DNA from 2 places in the Rubrobacter calidifluminis genome. Region 2 is predicted to be linked to the other one. Evidence: riboswitches for the same ligand, from Rfam matches in the RefSeq annotation. Region 2 holds a riboswitch; the other holds the start of a gene.
The links. Region 2 has a riboswitch for S-adenosylmethionine ahead of metX (homoserine O-acetyltransferase MetX). Riboswitches for the same ligand answer to the same signal wherever they lie in the genome.
Positions count from the first base shown of each region.

Region 1: linked by a shared signal. The riboswitch ahead of PJB24_RS00495 (bifunctional homocysteine S-methyltransferase/methylenetetrahydrofolate reductase) and the one ahead of metX (homoserine O-acetyltransferase MetX) in region 2 are both predicted to bind S-adenosylmethionine.

Region 1 covers NZ_JAQKGV010000001.1:88,582-104,312, reverse strand. Annotated here, with positions in the region: gene fabI (enoyl-ACP reductase FabI) at 1-214, shown strand, start outside; gene dnaB (replicative DNA helicase) at 218-2,866, opposite strand; gene rplI (50S ribosomal protein L9) at 2,937-3,386, opposite strand; gene rpsR (30S ribosomal protein S18) at 3,403-3,651, opposite strand; gene rpsF (30S ribosomal protein S6) at 3,682-4,020, opposite strand; gene PJB24_RS00520 (ABC transporter ATP-binding protein) at 4,150-4,902, shown strand; gene PJB24_RS00515 (ABC transporter permease) at 4,908-7,472, shown strand; gene PJB24_RS00510 (alpha/beta hydrolase family protein) at 7,512-8,978, shown strand; gene PJB24_RS00505 (phytoene desaturase family protein) at 9,145-10,635, shown strand; gene PJB24_RS00500 (phytoene/squalene synthase family protein) at 10,632-11,588, shown strand; SAM riboswitch class I at 11,608-11,718, shown strand; gene PJB24_RS00495 (bifunctional homocysteine S-methyltransferase/methylenetetrahydrofolate reductase) at 11,776-13,626, shown strand; gene PJB24_RS00490 (uroporphyrinogen decarboxylase/cobalamine-independent methonine synthase family protein) at 13,645-14,580, shown strand; gene PJB24_RS00485 (uroporphyrinogen decarboxylase/cobalamine-independent methonine synthase family protein) at 14,585-15,731, shown strand, end outside.
Region 2 covers NZ_JAQKGV010000003.1:181,305-197,035, forward strand. Annotated here, with positions in the region: gene PJB24_RS03915 (GGDEF domain-containing protein) at 1-420, shown strand, start outside; gene PJB24_RS03920 (UxaA family hydrolase) at 423-3,131, opposite strand; gene proS (proline--tRNA ligase) at 3,255-4,685, shown strand; gene PJB24_RS03930 (hypothetical protein) at 4,787-5,734, shown strand; SAM riboswitch class I at 5,786-5,914, shown strand; gene metX (homoserine O-acetyltransferase MetX) at 6,027-7,157, shown strand; gene PJB24_RS03940 (aspartate kinase) at 7,189-8,373, shown strand; gene PJB24_RS03945 (hypothetical protein) at 8,370-9,449, shown strand; gene PJB24_RS03950 (aspartate-semialdehyde dehydrogenase) at 9,457-10,434, shown strand; gene PJB24_RS03955 (hypothetical protein) at 10,490-10,759, shown strand; gene PJB24_RS03960 (FmdB family zinc ribbon protein) at 10,853-11,140, shown strand; gene PJB24_RS03965 (hypothetical protein) at 11,147-11,425, shown strand; gene PJB24_RS03970 (DNA polymerase III subunit alpha) at 11,615-15,085, shown strand; gene PJB24_RS03975 (MBL fold metallo-hydrolase) at 15,082-15,731, opposite strand, start outside.

The DNA of each region.
Region 1 (15,731 bases), on a different contig from region 2:
CCCTCTGAAGACGCTCGCGGCGAGTGGCATAAGCGGTTTTTCGGAGATAGAGGGAGTGTGGGACAAGAGGGCGCCTCTGGGCTGGAAGGCGAACGACCCCGAGCCGGTGGGCCGGGCGGTGGTGAGCCTGCTCTCCGACTGGTGGCCGGCGACGACGGGCGAGATAGTCCACGTCGACGGCGGCTACCACGCGATGGGTACGGACATAAGGTAGCCCTCAGAGCCCCTTCGCGAGCGAGGCGAACTTGGTGTACTGCTCCATCCAGGCGAGCTGAACCTTGCCGGTGGGCCCGTTGCGGTGCTTGCCGACGATGACCTCGGCGATGCCTTTGTCGTCGGAGTCGGGGTTGTAGTACTCGTCGCGGTAGAGGAACATCACTAGGTCGGCGTCCTGCTCGATGGCCCCCGAGTCGCGCAAATCCGAGAGCAGCGGGCGTTTGTCGTGGCGCTGCTCGACGGCGCGGGAGAGCTGGGCTATCGCCAGGACGGGCACGTCCAGGTCGCGGGCGAGGACCTTGAGGCCGCGGCTGATCTCGGCGATCTCCTGCTGGCGGTTCTCGCGGTTCTGCCCGACCATGAGCTGGAGGTAGTCCACGACGACGAGCGCGAGCGGGCGTCCTTCCTGGGCCAACAGGCGGCTGGAGAGGCGCCTGACCTTGGCCCGCATCTCCATCAGCGAGATGCCGGCGGTGTCGTCTATCCAGATGGGGGCCCCCGAGACCTCGGCCACCCCCCGCACGAGCTTCGGCCAGTCCTCGGGTTTCACGTTGCCGCTCCTGAGATCCTGCGCCCTTATGCGGGTGGTCTGGGAGATCAGACGCTGGACGAGCTGCTCCTTGCTCATCTCCAGCGAGAAGATCGCGACCGGCTTCTTCTGCACCCCGGCGGCGTGCCAGATGGCGTTCAGCGCGAAGGCGGTGTTGTGCACGAAGATGTCCTGGGCGACGAAGTTGGCCCCTTCGGGCACGGTCAGGTCGTAGACCCGGTGTTCTCCCACGTACTCTATGGAGACGATCTCGTCCCAAAAGAGATCCGGGCTGGCTATGCGCGCAAGTCTTTCATCGTTCAGAACCTCTGCATACCGCGCCAGCCGATAGGCGGGCAGGTTCCTGTTGGTGTGCGGGTTGTAGCCGGCGCGCCTGCCATGCCTCTCCATCTCTCGAGCGCGCCGTCCCAGCTCCGAGAGGCTCAGGCCCCGCCGCGCGGCGGCCTCGCGCACCAGCTCCCAGACCTCCCTTGGGGGGTGGCCGTAGTTGGGAACGCGCTTCGGCAGCTCGCGCTCCGCGAAAGCCCCGCCCGCAAACCGGAGGGCCTTCTCCCCGATCCAGCCGATCTCCGCCTGGTAGCGCAACACGGAGTCGGGGGCGGTGATCTCAACCCTCCAGCACCGCTCCTTCTTTCGCCAGAGCTTGGCGACGATGCCGAAGCGCAGGAGGGCGTGGTGGACGTCGCGGGCGAGCCGTTCGGAGCCGACGCTGAACTCGATGCGCGGATGCTTCCCCAACCCGTAGATGGTCCCGTCGCAACTGAACAGCACGCGCAGGAACTCGGCCAGGTAGCGCCGGCTCCACCGCCAGACGAGCGAAGGGAACGATTTGTCCCCGGCATACTTGCCCATGAGGCCAAGCTCTCTCAGCCAGGCGGTGACGGGATTACTGTTCATCCCTCGCCGCTCTCCATTGCCCACGACCTTGTAGTCGTACGGGCGATGGGGCTCCTTCGTCACGACCGCGTCGGGGAACTGCTCCCCGATGCACCGGCGGAAGTCCTCTACGAGCTGGGGATCCGCGTTCGTCCACTTCGGACATTCGCGGGTCGGTCCACCCTCGGCGATGAAGTAAGCGAGCAACCGGACCAGGTCCAGGGGCCACGTCTCGTCGCTCCCGAACACCGGCAACCCGCGCGGCACGGCGATGCTGTCGCCTACCTCGAGGTCGTGCAGCGGCGTCCATCCCTTCACCGTCAGAAACGGGTGGTGACCGGTGACCTCGACGCTGCGACCGGTACGGGTGACGACGCGGTAGCACGGCTTCACGCCGCTGTCTATCCAGTCCGAGATGTCGGTAGTCTGCAGCTCTCCGGCTTCGGAGACGTTCGATACGCGGGGCAGCCGGCGCTTAACGCACTCCTCGATCGTCAACCTCTCGCCGCTCTCCGGGTCTACGACCAGGTTGTCCCACTTCACGCACTTCCCCATCGCGGGCCGGGCGGCGAGGATGATGAGGTCGCTCTTGTGGAAGCCCGTCGTCAGGCGGTCGAGGTCCTCGAAGCCGGTCTCGACCCCGGTCACCTCCCCCTCGGACTCGTAGAGCTGCTGGATCATCTCCAGCGCCCCCGGCGCGAGCTCGGAGACCGGGGAGAGCTGCTCCTTGAGACGCCGGTTGGAGATGCTGTAGATGAGTTGCTCGGCGGCATCGAGCGCCTCCCCCACGTCCTCCGGTTCCCGGAAGGCGTCCTCGGCGATGCGGCTCGAGGCGTCTATCACGGCCCTGAGGATCGCCTTCGAGCGCACTATGTCGGCGTAGCGGGAGACGTTCGCCGTCGTCGGGACGCTCTCGACGATCTCGAAGATGTAAGCCCGTCCGCCGACCTTGTCGAACTCGCCGCTGCCACGCAGCTCGTTGGTGAGCGTGAGCTGGTCTATGGGGTCCCCGCGGGAGTAGAGCCGCATCATCGCCGAGTAGATGATGCGGTGCGTCTCCGAGTAGAAGTCCTCGGCGGCGAGCTTCTCGGCGACGGTGGAGACCGCAGCCTCCGAGACGAGCATCGCCCCGATCACGGCCCGCTCGGCCTCCAGGTCGTGCGGTGGTACGCGGGCCGCCTCCGGCCCGGCACCGACGCTCCTTATCCTCCCCCGCCGTTCCATGCCCCAAGGATGAATCAAAAACGGGCCGCTTACAAGCGGCCCGCCTCATCCTGAGATCGAGGTTGAAGCCCTAGAGCTTCGGAACGACGATGACCTTGACGCTGGCCTCGACGTCCCCGTGCACCTGCACGGGGACCTGGTGCGTCCCGAGCGACCTTATCGGCTCCTCGAGGCGTATCTTGCGGCGGTCGAGGTGGATGCCGCGCGCCTGCTCTATGGCCTCGGCGATGTTCGCCGCGGTGATCGAACCGAAGAGCCGCTCGTCCTCGCCGGTGCGGGCCTCTATCGTGATGACGCTCTTGTTGAGCGTCTCGGCGATCTCGACGGCCCGCTCGGCGAGCCGCCGCTCGCGTTCGGCGGCCTCCTGCATCCTCCTGCGGGCCTCCTCGAGCTTCGCGGGGGTCGCCACCTCCGCGAGCCCGCGCGGCACCAGGAAGTTGCGGACGTAGCCGCGGCTCACGTCGACGATCTCGCCCCGGTTCCCGACCTTCTCGACGTCCTGTGTGAGTATCACCTGCATCTCAGAGAAGCCCCCTCTAACGTCCGGCGATGTAGGGAAGCAGCGCCATCTCCCGGGCCCGCTTTATCGCCCGGGCGGTCTCCCGCTGGTGCTTGGGGCACAGCCCCGTGACGCGGCGCGCCCGGATCTTGGCCCGGTCGGAGATGAAGCGCCTGAGGGTGTTGTAGTCCTTGTAGTCTACGTAGGTGACGTTCTCCTTGCAGAAGACGCACGGCTTGTTCTTGCCGGAGCGCCCGCCGCCGGATCCCTTGCTCTTGCTGCTCACTTTTCTATGCTACCTCCTCGCGATCCACTTTTAGCCTGCCGCCTCGACGCTCTCTTCCTCGCGCAGCGATCCCGCGTAGTCGGGAGGGAGCTTCACGATCATGTGCCGCAGAACGTCGTCGGAGACGCGCAGGATACGCTTGAGCTCGACGAGGGTCCTCTCGCCGACCGTAAAGTGTATCACCGCGTAGTAGGCCTCGGAGCGGTGGTCTATCTCGTAGGCGAGCCGTCTCTTGCCCCACAGGTCGACGTTGAGCACCTCCCCGCCGGTGCGCTCGATGATCGTGCGGAAGCGGCCGACCGTGCTCTCGACCTGCTCCTCGTCGAGCTCGGGGATCACGATGAGCATGACCTCGTAGGCGTTCTCCAAAGTCTCATACCTCCTGTGGTCTTACAGGGCGGCTTCCCGCTCCGCGCGGGAAGCAGAAGGTCTCGGTCAGGGTTATTGTAGCAGCTGTGCTACAAGACGTCTCGCGTCCGACGAGGGTATACTCGTCGTGTGCGGCTGGACTCCGGCATGGCTCTCGAGGCCCTCGACCTGGTGAAGGTCTACGGCGAGGGTCCGACAGCCGTCAGGGCGCTCGACGGCGTCTCGACGGGCTTCTCGACCGGCGAGTTCACCGCGATCATGGGTGCCTCGGGCTCGGGGAAGAGCACCCTGCTGCACATCCTGGGGGGCCTGGACAACCCCACCTCGGGGCGGGTGATCGTCGGCGGGCAGGACCTCTCGGGCCTCTCCGACAGGAAGCTCACCCTGATGCGGCGGGAGCGGATGGGCTTCGTCTTCCAGTTCTTCAACCTCATCCCGACGCTCTCGGCAGAGGAGAACATCCTACTCCCCGCGCTCATCGCGGGCGAGAGGGCCTCCAAGTACGAGGGGCGCCTCTCGGAGCTGCTGGAGTTGGTGGGGCTTGAGGACCGCAGGACGCACCGCCCCGACGAGCTCTCCGGCGGCGAGCAGCAGCGGGTCGCGATAGCACGCGCCCTGCTGCGCAATCCGGACATCGTGCTCGCCGACGAGCCGACCGGCAACCTCGACTCCAGGACCGGGGGCGAGATACTCTCGCTCCTGCGGGAGTCCGTGAGCCGCTACCGACAGACCACGATCATGGTCACCCACGACGCCCGCGCCGCGGGAGTCGCAGATCGCGTGATCTTCCTGGCCGACGGACGCATGGTGAGCGAGGCCCGGGGGCTCTCCCAGGACGAGATCCTGGAGCGGATAAAGACGCTGGAATCCGCCAAGGAGTAAGACCTTTGAGGCTCAGGCGTTTCTCGCAGATGAGCGTCCGCAACCTCGGTGCGCGGCCGCAGAGGACCGCTCTCACGGCGATAGGTATCGTCCTCGGCGTGGGGATAGTCTTCGGCGTGATCACGCTCTCCAACACGATGTCGAAGACGTTCACCGAACTCTACTCGAAGGCCTACGGTGCGGCGGAGATAACCGTCACCGCGCAGGGCGGAAACGGCACCTTCGAAGAATCCAGGCTCGGCGAGATCCGCTCGAACCCCGACGTGGGCTCGGCGGCCCCCCGGCTCTCGGTACCCTCCTCGCTCATCCTCGGCGGCAAGGGAGGGCACCCGCGGGTGGAGAGCATGCGCCTGTTCGGGGTGGAGCCGAAGAGCGCCGCCTTCGCCACCGGCTTCAGCCTGGCGAGGGGGCGCTACCCGAGGAGCGGGGCCGAGCTGATGCTCGACGCCGGCACCGCGAAGGCCGCGGGGCTCAGGGTAGGACAGAAGGTGCGCGTGGGGACGCCGGGCGGCGTGGTGCGGATGAATCTGGTGGGTACGCTCAGGACGCCGGGTGGCTCCTTCGGAGGGATCGCCTTCGGCATGGCCCCGCTGCGCTTCGTCCAGAAGGAGTTCGGCTACCCGCACAGGATCTCGGGTGTGGCCGTGCAGGCGGCGAAGGGGGTGCCGGTCGAACGGCTCAGGAAGGAGCTCGACTCCTCGCTCGGCAGAGGGCTCACGGCCCAGCTCTCCTCGACCCGCACCCGCGAGGCGAACAGCCAGTTCCAGGGTTTCGAGCTCGCGCTCCTGTTCTTCGCCGGGACCTCCCTTTTCGTCGGAGCTTTTCTGGTCTTCAACGCGCTCTCGATGACCGTCCTGGAGCGGACCAGGGAGCTCGGGATGCTCCGGGCGCTCGGTGCGACGCGTTCGATGATCGCCCGCTCGGTCATAATCGAGGCTGCCGCGCTGGGGCTGGCGGGGTCTGTCACGGGGCTCGCGTTCGGTTACCTGATGGCCCGAGGTCTCTCCTACCTCTTCGGCCGGGCCTTCCACTTCCAGATAGAGCGGGTGGACGTCTCGCCGTTCGCGCTCGCCTCGGCGGTGGCCGTGGGGATAGTGATCACGGTGCTCGCCGCACTCTACCCGGCGCTGCGCGCGGGCCGGGTGAGCCCGGTGGAGGCGATGCGCTCCCGCAGCGCTCCCACCGGGGAGGGGCGGCGCGGCCGCGCCGCCCGGCTCTCGCCCCTCGCCAGTGTGGTCCTCGCCGGAGGGGGCATCCCCTGGACCTACTACCTGGCGAAGCACCTCTCGGCCCAGCTGCAGGGGCTCGTCTACGCCTCCGGCATGGCAGGAGTCATCGCGATCTTCCTGGGCATCTCGCTCCTGGTCCCCACGCTCATCCGGCCGATGGCCGCTGGACTCTCCCCCATCCTGCGCCTGCTCTTCGGCGTAGAGGGGAGGATGGCCTCGGCCAACGCCACGCGCAACCCGGGCAGGACATCGCTCACGGCCTCGGCGCTCATGATCGGCATCGCCCTCGTCATAACCTTCGCCACACTCGGAGGGAGCGTGCTCGGCTCGATCCGGACCTACCTGGAAGGCTCCCTCGGCAGCGACTACGTGATCGAACCCACGACCCAGAACTCGAGCATCACCTTCTCACCCGGGATAGCCCACCGGGTGGAGAGGATCCCCGGTGTGGAGGAGACTACCGGTATTTCCTCCACCGTTCAGAGTATGGGTAGCCGGATCTACTTCGTCTTCGGGCTGGAAAGAAACTATACGGACATCTTCAGGATCAACTACGCCTCCGGCAGGGGTGTGGGCAGGGAGGCTTTCTCTAAGCTCCAGCGCGGCCAGACGATCATCGGCAAGCAGCTCGCCCGCTCCCAGCACCTCACGATCGGCTCCGAGGTCTCCGTGCCGAGCCCCAGGGGCATCAGGCATTACAGGGTCGCGGGGATAGTGGACAACGACATCCTCGGCGGCGGCACCGGAGTCTACGTCTCGAAGAAAACGATCGAGCGGGACTTCGGTGTGGGCGGGGACGGCTTCCTCGCGATAAAGGTCTCTCCCGGCTCCGATCGGGCAGCGATCGCACACAGGATAAAAGAGGTAATCAAAGACTACCCCCAGCTCACGCTCTACTCCAACGCCGAGTGGAAGGCCTCGATAGAGCGCAGCTTCGAGCAGCAGTACGCGTTCTTCTACGCGATCATGGGCGTCTCGGTGGCGGTCTCGGCCTTCGGGGTGATAAACACCCTCTCGATGAGCGTCTTCGAGCGCACGCGGGAGATAGGCATCCTCCGGGCCATCGGCTCCACCAGGCTGCAGGTGGGGCGTCTGATCGTGGACGAGGGGGTCGTGATAAGCGTGATCGGCTGCGTGCTGGGGGTGGCGCTGGGCTCCTTCCTGGGGTACCTCTTCGTGCGCGGGACCGGGGCGAACGGCTTCGACATCTCCTTCTACTACCCGACGCTCCCGGCCCTCTACGCGATCCTCTCGGGGCTCGTGATCGGGGTGCTCGCCGGGCTCCTTCCGGCCCGGACGGCGGCGAGAAAGGACATCGTGGAGGCTGTACAGTACGAGTAGCTCGTTGCGTCCTGCTGTCAAACACCGGGGACGACCCTGATGTCGCAAGATAGGGAGAAGGAACACGGCGAGAACCTTCGGGAGGGCACCAGAAGGCGGCACCTGATCCTGCTCCTCTCCGCCCTCTGGCCGGTCGTGCTGGGCGGTGCCTGGCTCTGGAGCGGCGCGCGGGAGGGAGTGTGGGGCGTGCTCCTGGGATGGCCTCCGGGGGCGCTTTTGTTCGCGTCCGGCATCTCGGGCCTCCTCTGGCCGGGAGACGCCCGCATCCGGCACTTCACGGCCTTCGGATCCCTGATCGGTGCGGCCCTGTCCATCCCCTACTTCGCACTCGCGGGGCCGGCCGCGGCGGCACTGCTCGTCTCCTCCGCCCTGAACTTCGTCCTGACCGGCCACGCCTCGCTCGCGCGCGGGAGGCTGCCCGAGGGGGTCCCCGCGCCCCAGATGGGCCTGAAGCCGGCCGCCCGCGCCGCGCAGGACGAGGCTTCGATGTGCTACCTCATGCTCACGACGTGGCCGCTGACGCTCGGGGAGCAGGCCAGGAGGGTCTCTGAGGAGGTGGATGAGGCGCTCGCGCTCTTCGACGAGAAGGGGTGGCTCTCGCATCCGGTCGCCTACCACCGGACACCACCACCGGTGAACGAGATTCGGCTGAGGAAGCGCAGCGTCCGGGGCATCTCTTTCGAGCAGATAACCTTCGAGAGCAGGTACGAGCCGCACCCCGCGGAGCCGGGCCGCGAACGCTGGCTCTCCCACGAACGCAACCGCACGGCCTGTGCCTGGATGCTGCGGCACGCCGGAGGACCTCGTCCCTGGCTCGTGTGCATACCAGGCATCCGCATGGGCTCACCCAGGCTCGACCTCTCCCTCTTCCGGCCCGGATACCTGCACCGCGAGCTGGGGCTCAACCTCCTCATCCCGGTGCTTCCGACCCACGGCCCGCGCAGGGTTGGGCCCGTAAGCGGAGACCTGGTGCTCTCAGGGGAGATGATGGACACGCTGCACGCAGCCTCCCAGGCACTCTGGGACATCCGCAGGATGACATCCCGGCTGCGCCTGGAGGGCGCCCCGGCGGTAGGCGTCCTCGGCCACTCGCTCGGAGGATACGTCGCCGCGCTCCTGTGCGGCCTCGAACGTGACCTCGACTGCGTCGTGGTGTGCAACCCGCCCTCCGACTATCCGACCATGTTCTGGAACAACGCCCCGGGCTCCGTGGTAAGCTGCTTGAAATCTTCCGGCCTTGACGAGCGGAAACTGGCGTTGCTGAGCCGCGTCATCTCCCCTCTCGCCCTCGAACCCCGCCTCCCCCCGGAGAGGCTCGCCATCTTCGCCGGCAACGCCGACCGGGTAGTCCCCCCCTCTCAACCCGAGAGTCTGTGGCGCCACTGGGGCAGGCCCGAAATCACCTGGTACGAGGGCGGCCACCAGGCCTTCCTGAACCACCAGGAGATCCGCGACCGGCTCCACGCCACCCTCTCGGCCATGGGATTCCTGGAATCCCTCTCCTGAGATCCAAGCTTCCCCCTCCCTCGTACTCACAGTTGGGGCGCAACAGCAAGGGCCCCGGCCACCGCCGGAGGCCGGCTGTAAGGGCGCTTACCGTATCTTCCAGCGTCCCTGTTAGTATCGTACGAGATATGAGAACAACAGTTACATTTACATGGTAGGAGGCGGGTTGTCCGGCAAGAGGGTGCTCATCGTGGGGGCGGGGGTCGGAGGGCTCGCTTCCGCGATAAGGCTCGCGGGGAGCGGGCTCGAGGTCGAGGTCTTCGAGAAGAACCTCCGGAGTGGCGGGCGCATGGGGCGGCTGGAGGGGGGTGGGTTCGTCTTCGACACCGGGCCCTCGCTCCTGCTGATGACCGACGTCTACCGGGATCTGTTCCGCTCGGTCGGGGAGAGCCTCGAAGATTACGTCGAGCTTCTCCCCCTCGACTCCCGCTACCGGGTCGTCTTCGGGGATGGTGATTCGATCACGATGCGTCGGACTTTGCCAGAGATGATCCGCGAGCTGGAGCGCATCGAACCGGGCGTGACCCCCCGCTTCTACCGCTTCCTCGAAACCTCCTGCCACCGTTACAGGCTCGGGCGCAGCGAGTTCGTCGAGCGCGACTTCGAGAGCGCCGGAGAGTTCTTCAGCACGCGCAACCTGCGGCTTCTCGCAAAGACGGGTGCGCTCGGCAACTACTACCGCTCCGTCTCGCGCTTCTTCCGCACCGAGAAGCTGCGTCAGGCGTTCAGCCTGCAGACCATGTACCTGGGGCTCTCCCCCTTCGAGGCCCCGGCGGTCTACTCGCTGCTACCCTACACTGAGATCGCCGAGGACGGGCTGTGGTTCCCGCGCGGGGGGATGTACGAGCTGGTCCGGGCGATGGAGACGCTCGCCAGAGAGCTCGGGGTCGACTTCCACCTCGGGTGTCCGGTCGAGGAGATACTCGTGCGCAAGGGCCGGGCGGTCGGGGTCAGGGCCGGCGGAGAGGGGATCCACGCCGATGCCGTCCTCGCCAACGCGGACCTCCCCTACGTCTACCGCGAGCTCCTCGGAGGCCGGGCCGACGGGGACTTCGGGATGCCCAGGAGGAGCAGGCAGAAACTCCGGTACACCGCCTCGGCGTTCATGCTCTACCTCGGCGTCGGCAGGAAGCTCGACCACATGCTCCACCACAACTTCTACCTCTCCGGTCGCTACCGGGAGAACTTCGAGCAGATCTTCGAAGAGGGCGTGCTGCCCGACGATCCCTCTTTCTACGCGGTCGTCCCCTCGCGCACCGAACCCGCGATGGCCCCGGAGGGGATGGAGAGCCTCTTCGTGCTCGTCCCCGTACCGCACCTCGGCGGCCGGGTGGACTGGGAGAGAGAGGGTGAGGCATTCCGGGGGAAGGTCTACTCGCTGCTCGAGGAGCGGTGCGGGATACATTGGTCGGACGTCCTCTTCGAGGAGGTCAGGACCCCGCGGGACTGGCGTGAGGAGTACAACCTCGAGATGGGAGCAGCCTTCGGGCTCGGGCACGGCATCCTGCAGGTGGGCTACTTCCGGCCGCCCATCGCCTCGAAGGGCACAAAGGGGCTCTACTTCGTCGGCGCGAGCACCCACCCCGGGACCGGTGTTCCCCTCGTCGTGATCGGAGCCCGGCTCGCCTCGGAGAAGATCCTGGAGGATCTCTCGTGAGGATCGATCCTGAGAGCTACGGCATGGACGCCGGCGGCCTCGACGACCTGGACGCCTGCTACGAACTCTGCCGCAGGATACAGAAGGCCTACAGCAAGACCTACTACGTCTCGACCCGCCTGTTCCCGCGGGAGGTGCGCCCGCGGGTGCAGGCCCTCTACGCGTTCATGCGCTGCGCCGACGAGATCGTGGACAACCCCGGCAAAAGCACCCCACAGGAGCAGCTCGCCGCGCTGGAGGATCTCGAGCGGGAGACGCTCGATGCCATCTGTGGCGGAGGTACCGGGGATCCCGTAATCAGAGCCTTCGCGGACACGGCGAGGTGCTGCGGCATAGATACCGCCGACGTGGGATCTTTCATGAAGAGCATGAAGATGGACACCAGCATCTCCCGCTACCCGACCTACGAAGCCCTCGAAGAGTACGTCTACGGGAGCGCCGCGGTCGTCGGGCTCATGATGTGCCGCATCATGGGCGTGGTCGACGGGCGGGCGCGCCGGCCGGCCGGTGCGCTCGGGGTGGCGATGCAACTCTCGAACTTCCTGCGCGACATCGGGGAGGACTGGGAACGGGGCAGGATCTACATCCCCCTCGAAGACCTCGAGCGCTTCGGATACACGGAGGACGACCTCGCCCGCGGCGTGATCGACGAGCGTTTCGTGGCGCTCATGCGCTTCGAGATAGGACGCACCCGGCGCATCTACGCCCTCGCCGACGAGGGGATGCGCTACATACCCCGCGGCAGCCGCTTCCCGGTCATCGTCGCCCGCAGGCTCTATTCGGAGATCCTGGAGCGGATAGAGGAGGCCGGCTACGACGTCTTCTCCCGCCGGCCCGACACCCCGCTCCCCCGCAAGCTCGCCGTTGCCGCCTCCTGCGCCGCCCGCAACCCCTCCGAGCTCGTCGCCCGCCTCCCGTTGCCCGGCGGCGCGGCGATTGCAACGCCATCATGATCGTGGTGTAATTCCCGCCAGCCCATCCAGAGCGGTGGAGGGACGGGCCCTGTGAAGCCGCGGCAACCGGCGGGCGGAAAGTCCCGCGCCAGGTGCCAATTCCCGCGGAGGAGCCTCCGAGAGATGGGCCGCAGAGCTTTCCGCGGCCTCTCCTCCGCGCGAAGATCGACGGAGCGGAGAGAGGCTGGTGGATTTGGATAAGAACCTCAGAGAGTATCTCGACGGTCGGGTCCTCGTCGGCGACGGCGCGATGGGGACCCTTCTGGCGGAACGTGGCGTGGGCTACGGGCATCCCTACGCCCGGGCGAACCTCACACATCCGGATCTCGTCCGAAGGGCGCACGAGGAGTACGTGCGCGCCGGGGCCCGGGCGATAGAGACGAACACGTTCGCCGCGAGCCGTCTCAAGCTCGCCGAGCACGCCCTGGAGGACAGGGTGCGCGAGATAAACACCTCCGGGGCCGCTCTCGCGAAAGAGGCCGCCGGAGAGACCTCCACAGAGGTGCTGGTACTCGGCGCGATAGGCCCGCTCGGGAGGCCGCTCGCTCCGGTGGGGAGCCTGACTCCGGAGGAGGCCAGGGAGACGTTCGCCGAGCAGGCCGAGGCGCTCCTCGAAGGAGGGGCGGACGCCCTGATCCTGGAGACCTTCACCGACCTGCGGGAGCTGCGCCTGGCCTACGAGGCGATCCGCGCCTTCGGCGTTCCCATCATCGCCTCCAAGACCTTCGTCGAGGACGGGGAGACGCTCGCCGAAGGACTCCCCGAGCGGGTCGCGCGCGAGCTCTCTTCGTGGGGGGTGGACCTCGTCGGGGCCAACTGCACCGTCGGCCCGCAGCGGATGGCCGGGATCGTCGAGCAGATGTCCGCCGTCGCCGGCCCGATCGCCGCCTACCCCACCCCCGGACTGCCGCAGCTCGTCGACGGCCGGGTGCGCTACACCCAAGACGTCGAGCACTTCGCCGCCCGCGGGCTGACCCTCGCCGCCGCCGGGGCCCGCCTCATCGGTGGCTGCTGCGGCACCACCCCGAAGCACATAGCCGCCCTAGCCCGGGCGCTCGAAGACTTCGTACCGGAGCGTAGGACGACCCGCCCGCAGGCCGCGGCGAAGAGGTCCGACGACGGGACGGTGAGATCGGGGCCAGCCACCCGGCTCGCCGAGAGGCTGGAAGAAGGCTTCGCGATCGCCGTCGAGGTCGACCTCCCGCGCGGGAACGACGTCTCCGGCGTCGTCGAGGCCGCTCGCCTCCTGAAGGAGAGGGGGGCGGACGCGATAGACATCTCCGACGGGGCCCGGGCGCGCCTGAGGATGCACCCGGTGGCGGCGGCGAAGGTGGTGCAGGAGGAGGCCGGCATAGAGGTCGTCGCGCACATCTCCTGCCGCGACCGCAACATCCTCGGGCTGCAGGCCGACCTGCTCGGGGCCGCTGCCCTCGGGGTGAAGAACATCCTCGCCGTCACGGGTGACCCGGCCCAGATCGGGGACTACCCCGAAGCCACGAGCGTCTTCGACACGGATTCGATCGGCCTGATCCACATCCTCTCCAGGATGAACGCGGGGGAGGATCTCGCGGGCAACTCGGTCGGACGGGCGCCGGGCTTCCTCATCGGGGCGGCCTTCAACCCGACGGCGGAGGATCTGCGCTCGGAGGTCGAGCGGCTCCGGCGCAAGCTCGAGGCGGGGGCGCACGCCTTCTGGACCCAGCCGGTCTTCGAGGTCGGGGCGCTCGAGCGGGCGCTGGAGGAGATAGGGGACGAGAGGGTGAGGCTCCTCCTCGGGCTCCTGCCGCTGAGGAGCGCCCGGCAGGCGGAGTTCTTGCACCACGAGGTGCCGGGCATCAGCATCCCCGAACGCATCCGCCGCCGCCTGGCGGACCTCTCCCCCGAGGATGCCCCGCTCTACGGGGTCGAGGTCGCGCAGGAGATCCTCTCCCGGACGCAGCATCTCGTCTCCGGAGCGTACATAATGCCCCCGGCGGGCGCGCCGGAGCTCGCCGCGGCGGTCATGGAGGCCGCACAGAGGCCCCACTCGCGCAGTTAGAAAAGGGAAGGAGAGGAGATGCCGCAGACGAAAGCCTACGCGCCCGGGATCTACGCCCGCTCCGAGGAGCTGGTGCAGGCCACCCGGGATCTGGAGAGGAAGCGGACGACGGAGAAAGAGGTAGAGAGAAGGAGGGAAGAAGACCTCGGGCGCCTCCTCGAGGCGCAGCGGGAGGCCGGGCTGGACTACGTCTCGGACGGGCTCCTCGTCTGGCAGGACATCTTCCGCCCGTTCGCCGAGGCCTCGGAGGGTATCGAGCCGGGTCCCCTCACCCGTTTCCTGAACACCAACACGTTCTTCCGAGCACCCTCTCCCGCCGGCGGCAGGGTGCGCCTCGCCGAGCCGCTCGGCGAGCCCTACTTCGCGTTCTCCAGGCTCCCCGCCGGGGAATGGGTGGCGACGCTCCCCTCCCCCCACTCCTTCGCCGCCCTCTCCACGGGGGGGATCGAGGCCGAGGAGATCGCGGCGAACGTCATAGGGCCCCAGATCAGGCACCTCGCGCAGAGGGGATGCGCGCTCGTCGTGCTGCAGGAGGCCGCGCTCTTCGGCGGGAACGTCGACGTCTCCCCCCTGAGCCGGGCGCTGGACGCCCTCGAGAGCCCCCTGCCGCTCGCGCTGCAGCTCCCGTTCGGGGACGCGGGGGAGGTTCTCGGCGAGCTGGTGGAGCTCGATGTCGCCGCGATCGGGGTGGATTTCTACGCGACCGACGTCGAGGCGCTGCCGCGCCCGTTCCCGAAGACGCTCTTGGCCGGGGTCATAGACTCCCGCAACTCGCTCCTGGAGAAGCCGCAGGAGATCGCCCGGTTCGCCGCGGAGCTGCTCGGAGAGCTGGAGGAAGGGGCGGAGCTGCACCTGGTCCCGAACGGGGACCTGCAGTTCGTGCCGGAGAAGATCGCCCGCCAGAAGCTGGCCCTCCTCGGAGAGGCCGCGAGGATCACGAAGGAGGAACGTTAGGAAGATGAGCGAGATCCGCTTCACCACCCGCGAGATAGGGAGCCTCGCCAAGCCGGGCTGGCGGGTGAAGTCCGTCTCCGGCCGTCCGGTCGGGAGCGAAGACGTCGAGGAGGCCCGCCGGTGGGGGGAACGCCTCGGGGTCGAGGGGCGGGAGCGCCTGTTCGAACTCCTCGCGAAGGGTGAGGGCTTCACCAAAGAGGAGAGGGCCGAGATACAGGACTTCGCCGCGCTGTACGCGATACGGCTGCTTGAGAGCGCGGGTCTCGACGTCGTCTACGACGGCGAGCAGCGCCGCAGCGAGATGTACGACCACGTCGCGCGCCACGCCCGCGGCTTCGAGAGCCGGGGCACGGTCCGCTCCTTCGACAACAAGTACTACACCAAGGCCGCCGTCGTCGAGCGCCCGAGGGTGGAATCCCCCTACGACCTGGAGGAGTTCCTCTTCGTGCGCGAGCACACCGACAGGGTGGTCAAGGTACCCTTCACCGGGGCTTACACCATCCTGGACTGGTCCTACGACGAGTACTACGCCGCGGGCAGCATGCTCGGGGCCTCCGCCAGCCGGCGGGCCGAGGCGCGCCGGGCGTTCGGGCTCGACGTCGCGCGCGAGGTGATACGGCCCAACGTCGAGGGGCTCGTCGAGGCCGGAGCGGGGTGGGTGCAGATAGACGAGCCCGCCGCCACCACCCGCCCGGAGGAGGTCCCGCTCGTCGTGGAGACCTTCAACGCGACCCGCGAGGGGATAGACGCCCGGACGAGCATGCACATCTGCTTCTCGGACTACGCCTGCCTCTTCCCTCATATCGAGGATCTCGTGGACTGCTACGAGCTGCAGCTCGAGTTCGCAAACCGCGACTCGCGCGAGCCGGGCAGGAAACAAGAAGACAGACCCGGCTACGCCATCCTGGAGAAGTTCGCCGAGAGTGCCTGGGATGGCAGGATCGGGCTAGGGGTCCTGGACATCCACACGAACTTCATCGAGCCTGCGGAGCTCGTGCGCGACCGCATCCTCCACGCCGCCGACGTCCTCGGCCCGGAGCGCATCGAGGTCAACCCCGACTGCGGCCTCAGGACCCGCACCTGGGAGGTGGCCTACGAGAAGCTCTCCAACATGGTCGAAGGCGCCCGGCTCGCCGAGCGCGCGATAAACG
Region 2 (15,731 bases):
GGGCTGTGGAACCGGCGGGGTTTTCTGGAACGGATCGCCGGAGCCACCTCCGGCGGGCACCCTGCCCTGTTCATCGGGGTCGTCGACCTGGACAACCTCAAGGAGACCAACGACGAGCTCGGCCACCCGGAGGGAGACCGCCTGTTGCGGAAGACGGCTCGCCTGCTGCGCGAGCACCTCGGCGGCAGCGGGATCGCCTGCCGGTGGGGTGGGGACGAGTTCGTGATCCTGCAGAGCGCGGCCGCACCGTGCAGCCCGCACCACGCGGCGCGTCGGCTGGAGGAACATCTCGCCGCCGGCGGGGTGACGGCCAGCGCCGGGATCGCAGTCTGGGGCGAGGACGGAACGAGCTGGGAGGAGTGTTACGCCGCCGCCGACCGCAGGCTCTACGCGCGCAAGATGGCCCGGCAGCCCGGCTGACCCTACAGAGAGACGCCGAGGAGACCCCGCGTGAGCTGGAAGGCGACATTCCCCCTCCCGAAGAGCTTCGGCAGGTAGCGGCGGGAGGCGACCAGCATGATCGCCTCCATCAGCGATTCGGTCCACCTCCCCGCCTCCCCCGCGAGCACCGCGTCGAGATCCTCCACGTACCGCTCTACCGTCCCCGGGTCGGAGGAGACCTGAACCAGCGGGACCATCCGGTGCGCCTGAAGCGGGCGGCCCGCCACGTGCGCGAGCATCACCTCAACCCCCGTCGCACCCATCCCGGTCGCGGTCTCGACCCAGTGCGTGGTCGGTGTCTCCATCACGTGCAGCCCCGGATTCTCCGCGACCTGTCCGTAGGCGAGGGTGATGCGGGGCCTCACATCCCCGAGAACCGCTCTGCGGTAGGCCCGGCTCTCGAGCAGGGCTCCGCGCCCCGGCACCACCACGGTCCCTCCCGCCCCGACCACGGCGAGCGTCACACCGGCCAGCGCGAGCGCCGCTCCCTCGGAGAGGTGCCCTGCGGCATGCAGCCCCAGACGGAGGTTCTCTAGCCCGACCTCGAAGCCCTCCATCTCCCCCATCCCCGCGAGCGCCGCCTCGAACCACTCCTCCACGCGGCGCGTCACACGCTCTATCCCGCCGTCGAGCTGGATGCTCGCCCAGCCGAACGCCTCCGGGTCGAGCCCGCGGGAGGAGAGGAGTGCCCGGAAGTAATCGTTGTGGGTCTTCTCGCAGCCGTGCTCCAGGAGCAAAGCGGCTCCGACGAGCGGATGGGCGAGGTAGCCGAGGACGGTGCGGGCGTAGATCTCCTCGGAGGAGCCGCCCGAGACGCCGCACCCCTCGGTGTGCGGCAGCGCGACGAACCGGGAGAGCTTCCCCTCGCCGAGGCCGCTTTCGTCGAGCTTCTGCGCGATGCGCAGCGCGATCTGCCCCGAGCACAGGCTGGTCGGCATGATGAGCCCGACCCTGTCCGCGGCGGGCCCGCGCCCGCCCCGCACGGCCTCGTAGGTCCATCCCCCGGAGGGCCGGGAGCCCACCACCGCGAGCGGCTCGCCGTCCGGGGTGGGCGAATCCAAAAGACGGTCGAGGTTCCCCGGGCCGGTCTGCCTCCACTCGCGCCAGATCGAGACCTGGGAGTGCCCGGCCCTCTCCCCGGCGGTCCTCTCTCCGGATGCGACGCGCAGGGTGAGATCGAAGGTCCTGCGGCCGAGCTCTTCCATCGGGGTGCCGTCCAGGTAGGCCCCGGCGTTCACGTCCATCTCGTCCTCGAGCAGCCGGTAGCGGCCCGTGGTGGTGACGAACTTGATGGTGGGTACGAACGGGAAGTTGGTGATCGATCCGTTGCCGGTGGTGAAGAAGATCATGTTCGCCCCCGAGGCGACCTGACCGGCGACGCTCTCCAGGTCGTTGCCGGGGCTGTCCATGAAGTAGAAGCCCGGTGCGTCCATCCTCTCGCCGTACTCGACGACCTCGTCGAGCCTGACCTCCGGGTCCTTCTTGCGCGCCGCCCCGATGGACTTTATGGAGATGTTGTAGAGCCCGCGGAGGTTGTTCCCGCCGGAGGGGTTGCCCTCGGCGGTGTGCCCGTGCCAGGCGGCGCGCTCTTCGAACCTCTCCACCATCGAGAGGAAGCGGCGGGCGACATCGAGGTCGCGCACCCGCGAGAGGACGTACTCCTCCGCCCCGATCAGCTCGTCGGTCTCAGCCAGGTTCGCGCTCCCGCCGTTCCGGAGCACCTCCTTCGCCACCCATCCGGCGAGCGGGTTGGCCGAGACGCCGGAGAAGGCGTCGGAGCCCCCGCACTGCAGCGCGACCCTGAGCCCCGAAAGCAGCTCCTCGGTGCGCCGGGCGCGTCCCACCTCCCCGAGCCAGCCCGCGGCGATCTTCTCCGCCCGCCGCAGCCCGGTCTCGAAGGGACAATCGAGCGTCATGAAGCGGTGCGGGACGTCGCCGAGCGGGTAGCCTTCCTGCCAGGCGTAGCGGCGCACCATCTCGCCGGTCACGGGCGACCCCGGCTCGTCCACCGCGAGCACGGCCCCGACGTTGGGGTGGACCATGAACCCCGCGAGCGTCCGGAGCAGGAGGTCGAGGTTGTTGGGCGTGCGGTCCTCGCCGCCCTCGGTGTGCGCGACGGCGACGACGCCGTCCAGGCCGGGATGCCCCTCCGCCACATCGCCCATCCTGCGCTCCAGAGCCTTCGCGAAGGAGCCGGTGCGCGAGGTTATCCCGAGGACCACGACGTAGTTGCGGGTCCCGACCCCGCGTCCGCCGCCACGCCGGTACCCGTAGAACGTGGCGCGATCCCGGTGCAGGGGCACCTGCTCCGCCGGGCGGAAGCGCTCCTCGTCGAGCCGGTAGGGCAGAAGCGGCGCGTCGGTGAAGTTGGCCTCCCGCGGGAGCCCGAAGCCCACGCGCCGCTCCTTCAGAACCCGCAGGATCTTCTCGTTGCACAGGTACCCTCCGGGCGGTATCCCGCGCACCGCCTCCCCGAACGGGAGCCCCCAGGAGAGGAGCGGCTCCCCCCTCCGGATGGCGCGCACGGCGAAGCGGTGCCCCTCGAGGACGGTGTGCCGGATCACGATCTCATCTTCGCCGCACATCACCCGCATCCCGGCCTTCAGGGTGCGCACGGCGATCGCAGCGTTGTCCCGAGGGTCCGGGAGCCGTCCGACGTCCTCGAAGCCGACCCGCTCGTACGCATCCAAGATGGCGCCCCTCCTCTCTCCCCGACGTTACCGGCTCCAGTGTAACCCGGATGCGGGGGCCGGCACCCGGAAGATATACTCTTCACCCAGCAGGGCAGGCTCGCATCGAGAGAGGAGACGCGCATGGCCGAAGTCGTCGAAAAGCTCACCAAGAAGAGCGAGGACCCCAGCCGCTGGTATCTGGACGTGATCCGGATGGCCCGGCTCGCCGACTACGGCCCGGTGCGCGGAACCTTCGCGATAAGACCCTACGGGTACGCGATCTGGGAGAGGATGCAGCGGGACCTCGACGACCGCTTCAAGGCGACCGGCCACACCAACGCCTACTTCCCGCTGTTCATCCCTGAGAGCTACCTGAAGAAGGAGGCCGAGCACGTCGAGGGATTCAACCCCGAGGTGGCCTGGGTGACCCGGGCCGGGAGCGAAGAACTCGAGGAACCCATCGCCGTCCGCCCGACCTCCGAGACGATAATCTGCGACTTCTACCGCAAATGGATCGACTCCTACCGCGACCTGCCCATCCTGATAAACCAGTGGTCCAACTTCGTGCGCTGGGAGAAGGTGACCCGGCCCTTCCTGCGCACCACGGAGGTTCTCTGGCAGGAGGGTCACACGGTGCACGCCACCGCCGAGGAGGCGCGCGAGGAGGCCCTGCGGATGCTCGGGGTCTACAGGGACTTCTACGCCGAGACCGCGGCCATCCCGGTACTCACCGGGGCGAAGAGCCCCTCGGAGCGCTTCGCCGGGGCCGTCGAGACGTTCACCTGCGAGGCGCTGATGGGCGACGGGCGGGCGCTGCAGGCCGCCACCAGCCACGACCTCGGGCAGAACTTCGCGAGGGCGTTCGACATCACCTTCCTGGACGAGAACCAGGAGCGGGTCTACCCCTACCAGACCTCGTGGGGCTTCTCTACCCGGGCGGTCGGCGCGCTCATCCTGGTCCACGGCGACGACCGGGGGCTGAAGCTCCCGCCGCGCCTGGCCCCCACCCAGGCGGTCATCGTCCCGATCTACCGGGGCAAGAGCAAGGGAGCGGTGCTCGAAGAGGCGCGGAAGCTCCTCTCGGAGCTCGAGAGCCCGGACCTCAGGGTCGAGGCCGACCTGGACGAGGAGCACTCCCCCGGCTGGAAGTTCAACGAGCACGAGGTACGGGGGGTGCCGGTGCGCATCGAGCTCGGGCCGAAGGACATCGAGAAGGATCAGGTCGTCCTGGTGCGCCGCGATACCGGCGAGAAGGAACCCGCAGGCCGCAGGGACCTGGCACGTCGGTTGCCGGAGCTCCTGGAGGAGATCCAGGAGAACATGCTGCGTCAGGCGCGCTCGTTCCTCGAGGAGAATACCCGCCACGTCGAGAGCTACGAGCAGATGAAGGAGACCATCGCCGAGAAGCGCGGCTTCGTCGTCGCCCCGTGGGACGGCACTGAAGAGACCGAGCAGCGGATAAAGGAGGAGACGAAGGCGACGATCCGCCTCCTGCCCTTCGAGCGGGAGGAGGGCAAAGACCCGGTCTCCGGCCGGCCGGGGAAGACCGCTGTCTTCGCCCGGGCCTACTAGGCCGCCACTTGACCGGGGCGCTGAGAGAGGCTAGGATTCCCGAACGCATGTTGTAAGCGGAGTTCTATTCATAGAACTTAGTACCCTTGGAGGGGGGAAAAGTGTACGATCTTCGTGGTGCCCCCGGGTCATCCGGCGCCCGGGCGAGGCTTTTTTGGATCATGGCCCTCGCGCTCGCCGTATCGCTCTCCGCAGTCGTGCTCGCGACCTCGGACCGAAAGGTCGAGGCACGCCAGCGGCCCGCGCTTCCCCCGGCGGGGAAGCCGGTGATTCCCTATCTTCTCTCCGATCCTGGAACCGTGACGGCCCTCGAGAAGAAGTTCGGTCTCGGCCAGGATGAAAAGGGCCGGCTCCTGCTCGCCGTCCGGCGCGAGAACCGCACCATCGCCGGCGCCTACGCCCGGAGCGAGCGGGTCCTGGGAGCCGGGAGGAACTCCATGGCCCGCAGCGGAGATGCCGTCGTCGTCTCCGCGTACAACCGCCGGGTGAGCCGGGCGGAGGAGCGGGCCAGAGCCGAGATCCTGGGGCTCGTCCCCGCCCGGGAGCGCCCCGCCCTGAGGAGCTGGCTCGGGAGCCGGTGGAGCCAGGCGGTGCAGCAGAACTGCGGGGGCTACACGCGGCTCACGTACAACACCAGATCCTCCCTGGGGGTCACCGACAGGGTCTACGCCACCCAGTACAACGGCTACACCAGCTTCGAGGTCGCCCTGCCGCACCAGGCGCTCAAACAGAAAGGAGGCTTCAGGGTCCGCCTGAGCTACGGCGGGCACAGCGTCTGGGTCCCGGTCAGGGAGGTCGGGCCGTGGAACACCCGCGACAACTACTGGCAGAGCAGCAGATACCGCACCATGTGGCGCAACCTCCCCCGGGGCGTGCCGGAGGCCAAAGCCGCCTACTGCCGGAACTACAACCGGGGGGAGGACGAGTTCGGCCGCACCGTCGCCAACCCCGCCGGCATAGACATAACCCCGGCCGTCGCGCACCGGCTCGGGCTCGCGACCTACGAGAACGCCAGGATCACGGTCTACTACCCCTGGGTCGGACACTAACCTCCTTGACCGCGGGGCGATGATGCTTTAGCATCTCTGCCCAAGCGCGAACCCGCATCGAGAGCGGTGGAGGGAACTGGCCCTGCGAAGCCGCGGCAACCGGCGGAGCCCCGGAGGGCTCCGTGAGGTGCCAAATCCAGCAGGCGGCGGCCCGGTGGTCTCCGGCCTGGAAGATGTGGGAAGAGCCTGAAAAGCGGCCTCTTCTGCGAGCGGGTTAGCGCGCCGGGCGGCGGGAAAGCCGCACCATGACGTGTAGACCCGACGAGGGAAGGAGGCTGTATTACTCCGCAGCATGGCACAAGATCCGGGGGCCGGGGCTAAGGAAGCCCCGGCCCGTTCGGGCAGGGCTCTCTGCCGCATAGGACCCTTCGAACCGGAGCTCGGCGGCCATCTCCCCGAGGTCGTTCTGGCCTACGAGACCTGGGGCGAGCCCAACGAGGCGAGGGACAACGCGGTTCTCATCGTCCACGCCCTCACGGGCGACTCGCACGCCGCCGGGGAGCCGGACGAGGAGTACAGGCGCGGCGGCTGGTGGCATCCCCTGATCGGGCCGGGGCGTCCGGTGGACACGGAGCGGTACTTCGTGGTCTGCTCGAACGTGCTCGGCGGATGCTCCGGGAGCACGGGGCCGGCCTCCCGCGACCCGATCTCCGGCAGGCCCTACGGGATGCGCTTCCCGCTCGTCACGATCCGGGACATGGTGCGGGCCCAGAAGCGCCTGCTCGAGGAGCTCGGCATAGAGCGTCTCGAGCTGGTCGCCGGGGGCTCCATCGGCGGGCAGCAGGCGCTCGAGTGGGCCGTGGAGTTCCCCGGGTTCGCGAGGAGGGTGATCCCGGTCGCCGCGACCGGCGCCCTCGGGCCGCAGGGGATCGGGATGAGCGAGATCGGACGCCGGGCGATCATGTCCGACCCCGACTGGCAGGGGGGCGACTACTACGGCACGGGGCGCTCGCCGGAGCGGGGGCTCGCCATAGCCCGGATGGCCGGGATGATGACCTACCAGAGCGCACAGGGGCAGTGGGAGCGCTTCGGGAGGAGGCCGGCGACGCGTCCGGCGCTCTACGAGGAGTTCGGCGGACGCTTCGAGGTGGAGAGCTACCTGCACTACCAGGGACGCGACCTGGTGAGGAGGTTCGACGCCAACTCCTACCTGTACCTGACGCGCGCGATGGACCTCTACGACGTGGCCGCGGGCTATCGGTCCGAGCAGGAGGCTCTCTCGCGCATGGAGTCGGAGTTGCTCTTCGTGGGCATCTCGAGCGACTGGCTCTTCCCGGCGGCCGAGGTGCGCGCCCTCGCGGAGAGGGCGCGGCGGGCGGGGGCGCGGGCGCACTACGTCGAGATAGAGTCCCCGAACGGCCACGACGCGTTCCTCAAGGACTGGGACGCGATGGAGGAGGTCTTCAGAGATTTTCTGGAGTAAGGAGCAGGAGAAGCGAACGGAGCGTGATCCATTGAGAGAGAAACCCCTGGTGATCAAGTTTGGGGGCACCTCGGTCGGCGGGGGCGAGCAGTTCGTCCGCGCCGCGGGGATAGCCGCCACGGAGGCTCGCAGACGCCCGGTGGCCGTCGTCGTCTCGGCCATGCGCGGCGTGACCGACGAGCTCATCGGGTACACCGGGGGGGCGGGCTCTCGAACCGCACCGGGGGTCGAGGCCCTGCTCGAAAATCTGGCCCGGCGACACCTCGAGGCGGCGCGGTGGGCGTGCTCCGGGGAGCGGCTCGCGGCGCTCGAGGACGATCTGTATCGTCTCCTGTCGGAACTGAGGGGGCTGTGCCTGGGTGGGGGTGCCGATCGCAGGGAGGCCATCGCGTCCTTCGGCGAGCGGCTCTCGGCGAGGATGATGGCTGCGGTGCTGGACGAGCTCGGCGTACCGGCCGCGGTGGCCCAGGACCCGATAGCGACCCGCGGCGGCGGCGACGGACCCGAGGTCGACCCGGAACGGACACGGCAGCGATGTAACCGCAGCGTCACGCCGCTGCTCGAGGAGGGGATGGTCGCGGTCGTCCCCGGCTACGTCGGACGCGACCCGGACGGCGGCGTGGCGACGCTCGGACGGGGAGGCTCGGACCTCTCGGCGACGGTGCTCGGCCGGGCCCTGGGCTCCGAGGAGGTCTGGATCATGACCGACGTCGACGGCGTGCTCTCGGCCGACCCGACCCTCGTGCCCGGGGCGGTGCCGATCCCCCACCTCTCCTACGAGCAGGCCGGGGCGTTCGCCCGCCTCGGGGCGAAGGTTCTGCACCCGAGGACGATGGAGCCGGCAGAGGCGGCCGGGATGGAGGTCGTGGTGCGCAACACCTTCAACCCCTCCTTCCCCGGCACGCGCATCTCCTCCGGAGAGGGAGGCGGGGCGCGCTGCGTCGGCCTCCGGCGGGGAATCGCCGTCGAGATCCCCTGCGGCGGGGGACGCAGGCGCCGGGCGGCGGCCGTCGTGTGCATCGGCGGCCGGGAGAGCGGGCTGCTCGAGCGCGGCACCCGCTGCCTGCTCGCGGCGGGGATCTCTCCCCTGCACGCCACCTTCTTCGGGCCTGGGGCGATCTTCTTCGTCGCCGAGGAGCGGGAGAGGGAGGCTCTGCGCGCGCTGCACGACGGGCTCGTCGTGAACTCCGCGGTGGTGGGCGAGGGGGTCGCATGAAGCGGCTCGAGATAGTCCAGCTCGGGCTCGGCAACGTCGGGCGGGCCGTCGCCCAGATCGTGCTCGAAGAGCGCAAGCGCTGGCGCGAGCAGATGGGGCTAGACATCCGCTACCGGGCGGTCTCGGACACCTCGGGGGCGCTCGTCGGCGAGGAGTTGCTGCCGCAGGCGATAAGGCTGAAGGAGCGGGGAGGCAGGCTCTCCGAGCTCGGCACCGAGCCGCTCGAGGACATCCTCCTCTCAGAGCCCGCCCCCGGCACGGTGAGGGCCGTCGTGGACCTGGCGGTGCACGGCGGGACCTACGACCTCGACCTGCTCGGGGTTCAGAACGGCTCATACCTCGTGCTCTCGAACAAGGGTCCGCTCTCCGGCACGACGGAGCAGTACGAGAAGCTCGTGCACATGCTCCCGGGCCGGCTCTGGCGGGAGGCGACGGTGGGGGCGGGGATGCCGATCCTCTCGACCATCGACGCCCTGCTCTCCAGCGGGGACGAGATCTTCGAGATCCAGGCCAGCCCGAGCGGCACCCTGGGGTTCATCATGAGCGCGGTGGAGGCGGGGCACTCCTTCTCGGAGGCGGTCCGCAAGGCCGTCGAGCTCCGCTACGCCGAGCCCGACCCGCGCGACGACCTCTCGGGGCTCGACGTGGCGAGGAAGGCGATAATCCTGGCCCGCGCCATCGGCCGCAGGATAGAGCCCTGGGAGGTGCCCTACCAGTCGCTCGTCCCGGAGGGCCTCGAGGACGTCCCGCTGGAGGAGTTCATGCGCAGGGTCGGCGAGGCGGACGAAGCCTTCGAGGAGCGGCTGCTCTCGGTCGAGCCGGGCCACATGCTGCGCTACCTGGCGCGCATCCCGAAGGAGGGGCCGGTGGAGGTCGGGCTGCACGACACGCCGGTCGAGAGCCCCTTCGGCCCCATCTCCGGGCCGGAGAACGTTTTCGAGTTCCGCACCCGGCGCTACTCGGATGTTACCCTCACGATATCCGGGCCCGGAGCGGGGCCGGAGCGCACCGCGAGCGGCGTCGTCTTCGACCTGCTCGACATAGCCAGAAAGCGAGCGACGGACGAGGAGATCTGAGAAGAGAATGTCCGAGGGATACAACGTCGCAGTAGTGGGAGCGGGGCTCGTCGGGGAGAAGCTCGTCTCCGAGCTCTACCGCCGCGGGTTCCCGGTACGTGATCTCAGGGTGCTCGCCCGCAGCCCCCGCACCGCCGAGCTCGCCGGCAGGACCTTCGAGATAGGCGTCGCCGAACCGGAGGCCTTCGAGGGGGTGGACATCGCCCTCTTCGCCGGAACCGAAGGCGAGAAGGGTGCGGCGGTGCGGCTCGCCCGCGAGGCGATCGTCCGCGGCGCGACCGTCATAGACAACGGCAGCGACTTCCGGCTCGACCCGGAGGTGCCGCTCGTCGTCCCGGAGGTGAACCCGCACGCGCTGGAGAACCATCGGGGTCTGATCTCCAACCCCAACTGCTCGACGATCCAGATGGTCGTCGCCCTCGCCCCCATCGCCCGCAGCTTCGGCCTCGAGCGGGTGGTCGTCTCGACCTACCAGGCGGTCTCGGGCGCGGGCAGAGCCGGGGTCGAGGCGCTCGAGATGGGCTCCGGGGAAGCCTTCCCCAGGCCCATCTCGGGCAACGTCCTCCCGCTCATCGGATCCGTCGGCGAGGACGGGTACACCACCGAGGAGAGGAAGATGCGCGAGGAGTCGCGCAAGATCCTCGAGATACCCTCCCTCCCGGTCTACGCCACCACGGTGCGCGTCCCCGTGCACACGGGCCACGCCGAGAGCATCTACGTCGAGACCTCCGAAGAGGTGACCCTCGACGCGGTCTTATCTGCCCTCTCCGAAGCCCCCGGGATCGAACCCTACGCCGACCCCCTCCAGGCCCCCACCCCAATCGAGGTGGCCGGCGACCCGAAGGTCCACGTCGGGAGGGTGCGTGCGGAGGGCAACGTCGTCGAGCTGTGGTGCGTGGCCGACAACCTACTCAAGGGCGCCGCCACCAACGCCGTGCAGATAGCGGAGGCGCTCGTCGGCGTCGGGGCCCCGAAGGCCGTATAATCCTTGAAGGTGCAAACAAAGCCGGGCCCTCCGGCGGGCGAGAGAAGGTGATAGCATGGCTGTCGAACATCCCTCATTCTGGAAGCGCCTCTTCGACGTCTCCCACCCCTCGAGCCGGGAGGAGAAGGTGATCTCCTACGTCTGCCACCGGCTGAGGGAGGGGGCACCTCTGGAGGAGGTCCTCAAGGAAGACTACGTACGAGATAACTGCTCCCCCAAAGACATCGAGGACATCCTGCGCAACCCGCGTCTGATCCACACGGCCCGCGAGAGCATGGAGCACGAGATACACGCGGAGGAGGAGAGCTTCAGACGCCGCCGCTGAGTGCTCCCGGGGACGGGAAGACCGGAGCTTTTCCCAGCGCTGTATAATTTTCGAGGCTGCGGTCTGGATGTTACGGGAGACTGGAGATAAGAGATGCCGATATACGAGTACAAATGTGATAACGATCATGTCTTCGACATAATGCAGAAGATCTCGGACGATCCCCTCACCTCGTGCATAGAGTGCGGCGCCCCGGTGCACAAGGTCCTCCAGCCGGTGAGTATCGCCTTCAAGGGATCGGGCTTCTACTCGACGGACTACGGCAGATCGAACGGCAGCCGTTCCTCATCCGAGAAGTCCTCCGGCAACGGGAGCGACTCCAAATCCACCGGGAGCAGCGACACCACCGGTACGAAACCACAGGCCAAAAAAGACGACTGATCCCGCTTGTCCCCTCCCCAGGACAGCAGCCCGCACCAGAGACGGCGAGACCCGCCGCTCCGGCGTGCGGCACGTCTGCTCGTCTGCGCCGTCACGCTCGCCTTCCTGCTCTGCTCCCTCTTAACCTCATGCACCCTGCTCGTCTTCTCCGCCCGCTCCCACGAGCTCAAGAGCGGCCTCTTCGCTCTCCTCTTCTGCACCCTCAGCGCCCACCTGACCCTGAGCTGGCTCTCCTGGCTCAAAGGGAACACCTGGCTTGCCCCCTTCGGAGAGCAGGATCTCTGAGAGAGGACTTTTCTCTCTTCCGGGAAAATCCTGCAAAACACGCCTCAAGTAGAGGTTAAACCTGCTCTGGACACCGGGTCCGGCAGGGTATATATTGCGCGCTGGTGAGGATGGATGGGGAGAACAGGCAGGCTCGCGGGGCCCGGATGATTCCGGGCTCTCCGTTCTTCTCTGGGGATCTTCCGGGAGGTGGTTCGGATTAGCGGCGCGTCCTTCGCACACCTGCACTGCCACTCCGAGTACTCGATGCTCGACGGGGCGAGCCGGATAAAAGACCTGGTATCCTTCGCCGCCTCGGAGGGCATGCCGGGGATAGCGCTCACCGACCACGGGGTCATGTACGGGGCGGTGAAGTTCTACCAGGAGGCGAAGAAGGCCGGGATAAAGCCCGTGATGGGCTGCGAGGTCTACGTCACCGCCGACCGCAGGAAGAAGGACAAGAGCCCCTACTACCACCTGACTCTTTTGGCGCGCACGCCGGAGGGCTACCGCAACCTGATGAAGCTCTCCACGGCAGGTTTCCTGGAAGGCTTCTACTACAAGCCGCGGGTGGACCTCGAGACGCTGAGGAAGCACGGGCGTGGGATCATCTGCCTCTCGGGGTGCCTTTCGGCGGAGGTTCCGAACAGGATCCTCGAGGGGAGGATGGACGAGGCGCGCAGGCTCCTCGAGGAGTACCGGGGGATCTTCGACGCCGTCTACCTGGAAATGCAGGACCACGGCATCCCGGAGCAGCGGAGGGTGAACGAGGGTCTGCTGCAGCTGCACCGGGAGACCGGGCTTCCGCTGGTCGCGACCAACGACAGCCACTACACGGCCAGGAGCGACGCGAAGATGCACGACGTCCTTTTGTGCATCGGGACCGGCAAATTCCACTCCGACCCCAACCGGATGCGCTTCGCCTCCGAAGAGTTCTACATCAAGCCCGTCTCGGAGATGGAGCGGCTCTTCCCGGACCATCCCGAGGCGCTCGAGAACACCGCGAAGGTCGTCGAGAGCGTCGAGGATCCGGGCATAGAGCTAGGCAAGACCCGCCTCCCCGCTTTCCCGAAGCCCGAGGGGTACACCGCGAGGGAGTACCTGAGGGAGCTGTGCGAGCGGGGGGTGAAAAAGCGCTACGGAGAGGTCACCCCGGAGATCCGCCAGCGGCTCGACTTCGAGCTCGAGACCATCTCCAAGATGGGATTCGAGGACTATTTCCTCATCGTGTGGGACTTCGTGCGCTACGCCAAGGAGCGTGGGATCGCGGTGGGCCCCGGTCGCGGGTCGGCCGCCGGCTCGCTCGTGGCCTACGCCCTGGAGATAACCGACCTCGACCCGCTGCGCTACTCGCTGCTCTTCGAGCGCTTCCTGAACCCCGACAGGATCAGCATGCCCGACGTGGACATAGACTTCTCGGTCTCGGGCCGGGCCGACGTGATGCGCTACGTCACCGAGAAGTACGGCGGGCACGAGCACGTCGCCCAGATCATCACCTTCGGGACTTTAGGAGCACGCGCAGCGATAAGGGACGCGGGCAGGGTCTTCCAGTACCCCTACGGCGAGACCGACAGGCTAGCCCGGCTCATCCCCGAAAAGCCTGTCGGGACCACCCTCAAGGACGTCCTGAAGAAGGAGAAGGACCGCTACCTGCCCACCGACAAGCACCCCGGTCCGGCGCGCGAGATCCTCTCCCTCATCGAGAAAGACGAGGGGGCGAAGAAGATCCTCGACATAGCCTTCGAGATAGAGGGCTTCGCCCGCCACGCCTCGACCCACGCCGCCGGGGTCGTCATCTCCGAGGAGCCCCTGACGGACATCGTGCCGCTGCAGAAAGGGGCCAAGGGCGAGGTCGTGGTCCAGCACCCGATGTCAGACGTCGAGGCGCTCGGACTCTTGAAGGTGGATTTCCTGGGCCTGCGCAACCTCGACGTCATCGAGGAGACGCTGCAGAACATCCGCGCGACGCGCGGCGAGGAGGTGGACATCCGGGGCATCCCCCTCGACGACGAGAAGACGCTGAAGCTCTTCGCCCGCGGAGATACCTTCGGGGTCTTCCAGTTCGAGTCGAGCGGGATGCAGCGGATGCTGCAGGAGGTGAAACCCGACCGCTTCGACGACCTGGTCGCCCTGAACGCGCTCTACCGGCCCGGACCGATGGAGCATATCCCGGAGTTCAAGCGCGGCAAGCACGACCCGGAGAGCGTCGAGTACCCCGACGAACGCATAAGGCCCATCCTGGAGCCCACCTACGGCGTCGCCGCCTACCAGGAGCAGCTCATGGAGATCGCCAAGACCCTGGGCGGCTTCACCCCCGGCGAAGCCGACACGCTGCGCAAGGCCATCGGAAAGAAGAAAAAAGACCTGATGGCCACCCTCAAGGACAAGTTCATCGAGGGGTGCCGGTCCAACGGCGTGGACCCGCAGACAACGGAGAAGCTGTGGAGCTGGATGGAGGCCGCGGGCGGCTACTCGTTCAACAAGAGCCACGCCGCCTGCTACACGTTCCTCGCCTTCCAGACGGCATACCTCAAGGCCCACTACCCGGCGGAGTACATGGCCGCGCTCATGAGCAGCGTGATGAACACCAAGGATCGCGTCCCCCAGTACGTCGCCGAGGCGCGGGCGATGGGCATAGAGGTGCTCCCGCCCGACGTAAACACCTCGGGCAAGCGCTTCACGGTCGTCGACGGCACCATCCGCTTCGGCCTCTCCGCCGTAAAGAACGTCGGCGAGGCGTGCGTCGAGGCGATCATCGCCGCGCGGGAGGAGGGCGGCCCATTCGAGGACGTCTTCGACTTCTGCGAGCGGGTCGACCCGAAGACCTACAACAAGCGCACGCTCGAATCGCTGATAAAGTGCGGTGCCTTCGACTTCTCAGGGCACTCGCGGGCGGCGCTTCTGGAGGTGCACGCGGAGGCGGTCGAGAGGGTGGCGAAGAGCGCAAGATCTGTAAGCTCGGACCAGTTCTCGATGTTCGAGGCCTCGGAGCTCGCCCCGCCGCGCCCGGAGGTTCCACGGGTGGAGGAGGACCGGCGCCGGGCACTGGAGTGGGAGAAGGAGACGATGGGTCTCTACGTCTCGGATCACCCCCTAAGGCCGGTGCTGCACAAGCTCGGCAGGCACACCGACACCTCGATCCCGGAGCTCGAGGGCTGTCGGGACGGGCAGGCGGTGTGGGTCGCGGGGCTAGCGACGAGCGTGCGGCGTAACACCACGCGCAAGGGAGATACCATGGCGGCGCTGCAGCTCGACGACACCCGGGGGCTCGCCGAGGTGATAGTCTTCCCCAAGGTCTACTCGAAGTGCGCGGCGGCGATCCGGGAGGATGCGATCCTGAAGGTCCGCGGCAGGGTGGATCGAAAGGAGGGCACCCCGCGCATCGTCGCGCTCGACGTCGAGGAGCTGGCGCTCGAGCCGGGCCCGGACCCGGTGTACCTGTACGCCGCGTCCTTCGTCGGCAAGCCTAAAGAGAAGGCCGAGGAGGTCTTCCGCCTGATCTCACGCCACCCCGGCGAGCAACCTCTGGTGCTGGTCTCGGGGGACGGGCTCCCCGACCAGGAGATCTGCACCGTCGAGGACTCCTCCGATCTGCACGCCGAGCTCAAGCAGATGCTCGGTCCCGGCTGCGTCTCCGCCGTGCGGCGCGCCGCCGAGCCGCAGATGGAGCGGGTCTCCTAGCCCCTCCCCACGAGCAAGAACACCTCGCCCGGGCGCAGCAGGTGGTAGGGGCGGTGCAGATTGCGCCGGTTGATGTAGTCCACGAAGTACGCCGGGTTCTCGGTGTTTCCCGCGACGAGGTCGTAGTGGGTCGGGAAGACCATCCCGACGTCGAGCGTCTCGGCGAGCTCTACGGCCTCGCGGAAGTTGGTGTTGCCGACGATCTCCTCAGCCGTACGGAAGTAGTCGCGCCCGTTTATCGGGAGGAACATCGCGTCTATGCGCCAGCGGGAGAGGGTCTCGATCATGCCGTCGTAGACCACCGTGTCGCCCGCGTGGTAGACGGTGACGCCGTTGCACTCTATGACGTAGCCCAGGTAGCGGTAGCCGCGGTCGGTCCTCTCCAGCCCGGTGTGAGCGGAAGGGACCGCGGTGATGCGCGCCCCCGCCACTTCGAACGGCTCGTCCACCGTGGGGACCGTGACCCTCTCTGGATCGATCCCGGTCTTCGAGAAGTCGCAGGCGTAGGGGGCGTAGAAGCGCGCCCCGGGAGAGGAGGAGGCGATGGGGCCGAGCGTCTCGGGATCGAAGTGGTCGACGTGCTCGTGGGAGACGAGGACGCAGGAGGCGTCGTCTATGGCGGCGGGATCCACCGGAGGCTCGAAGC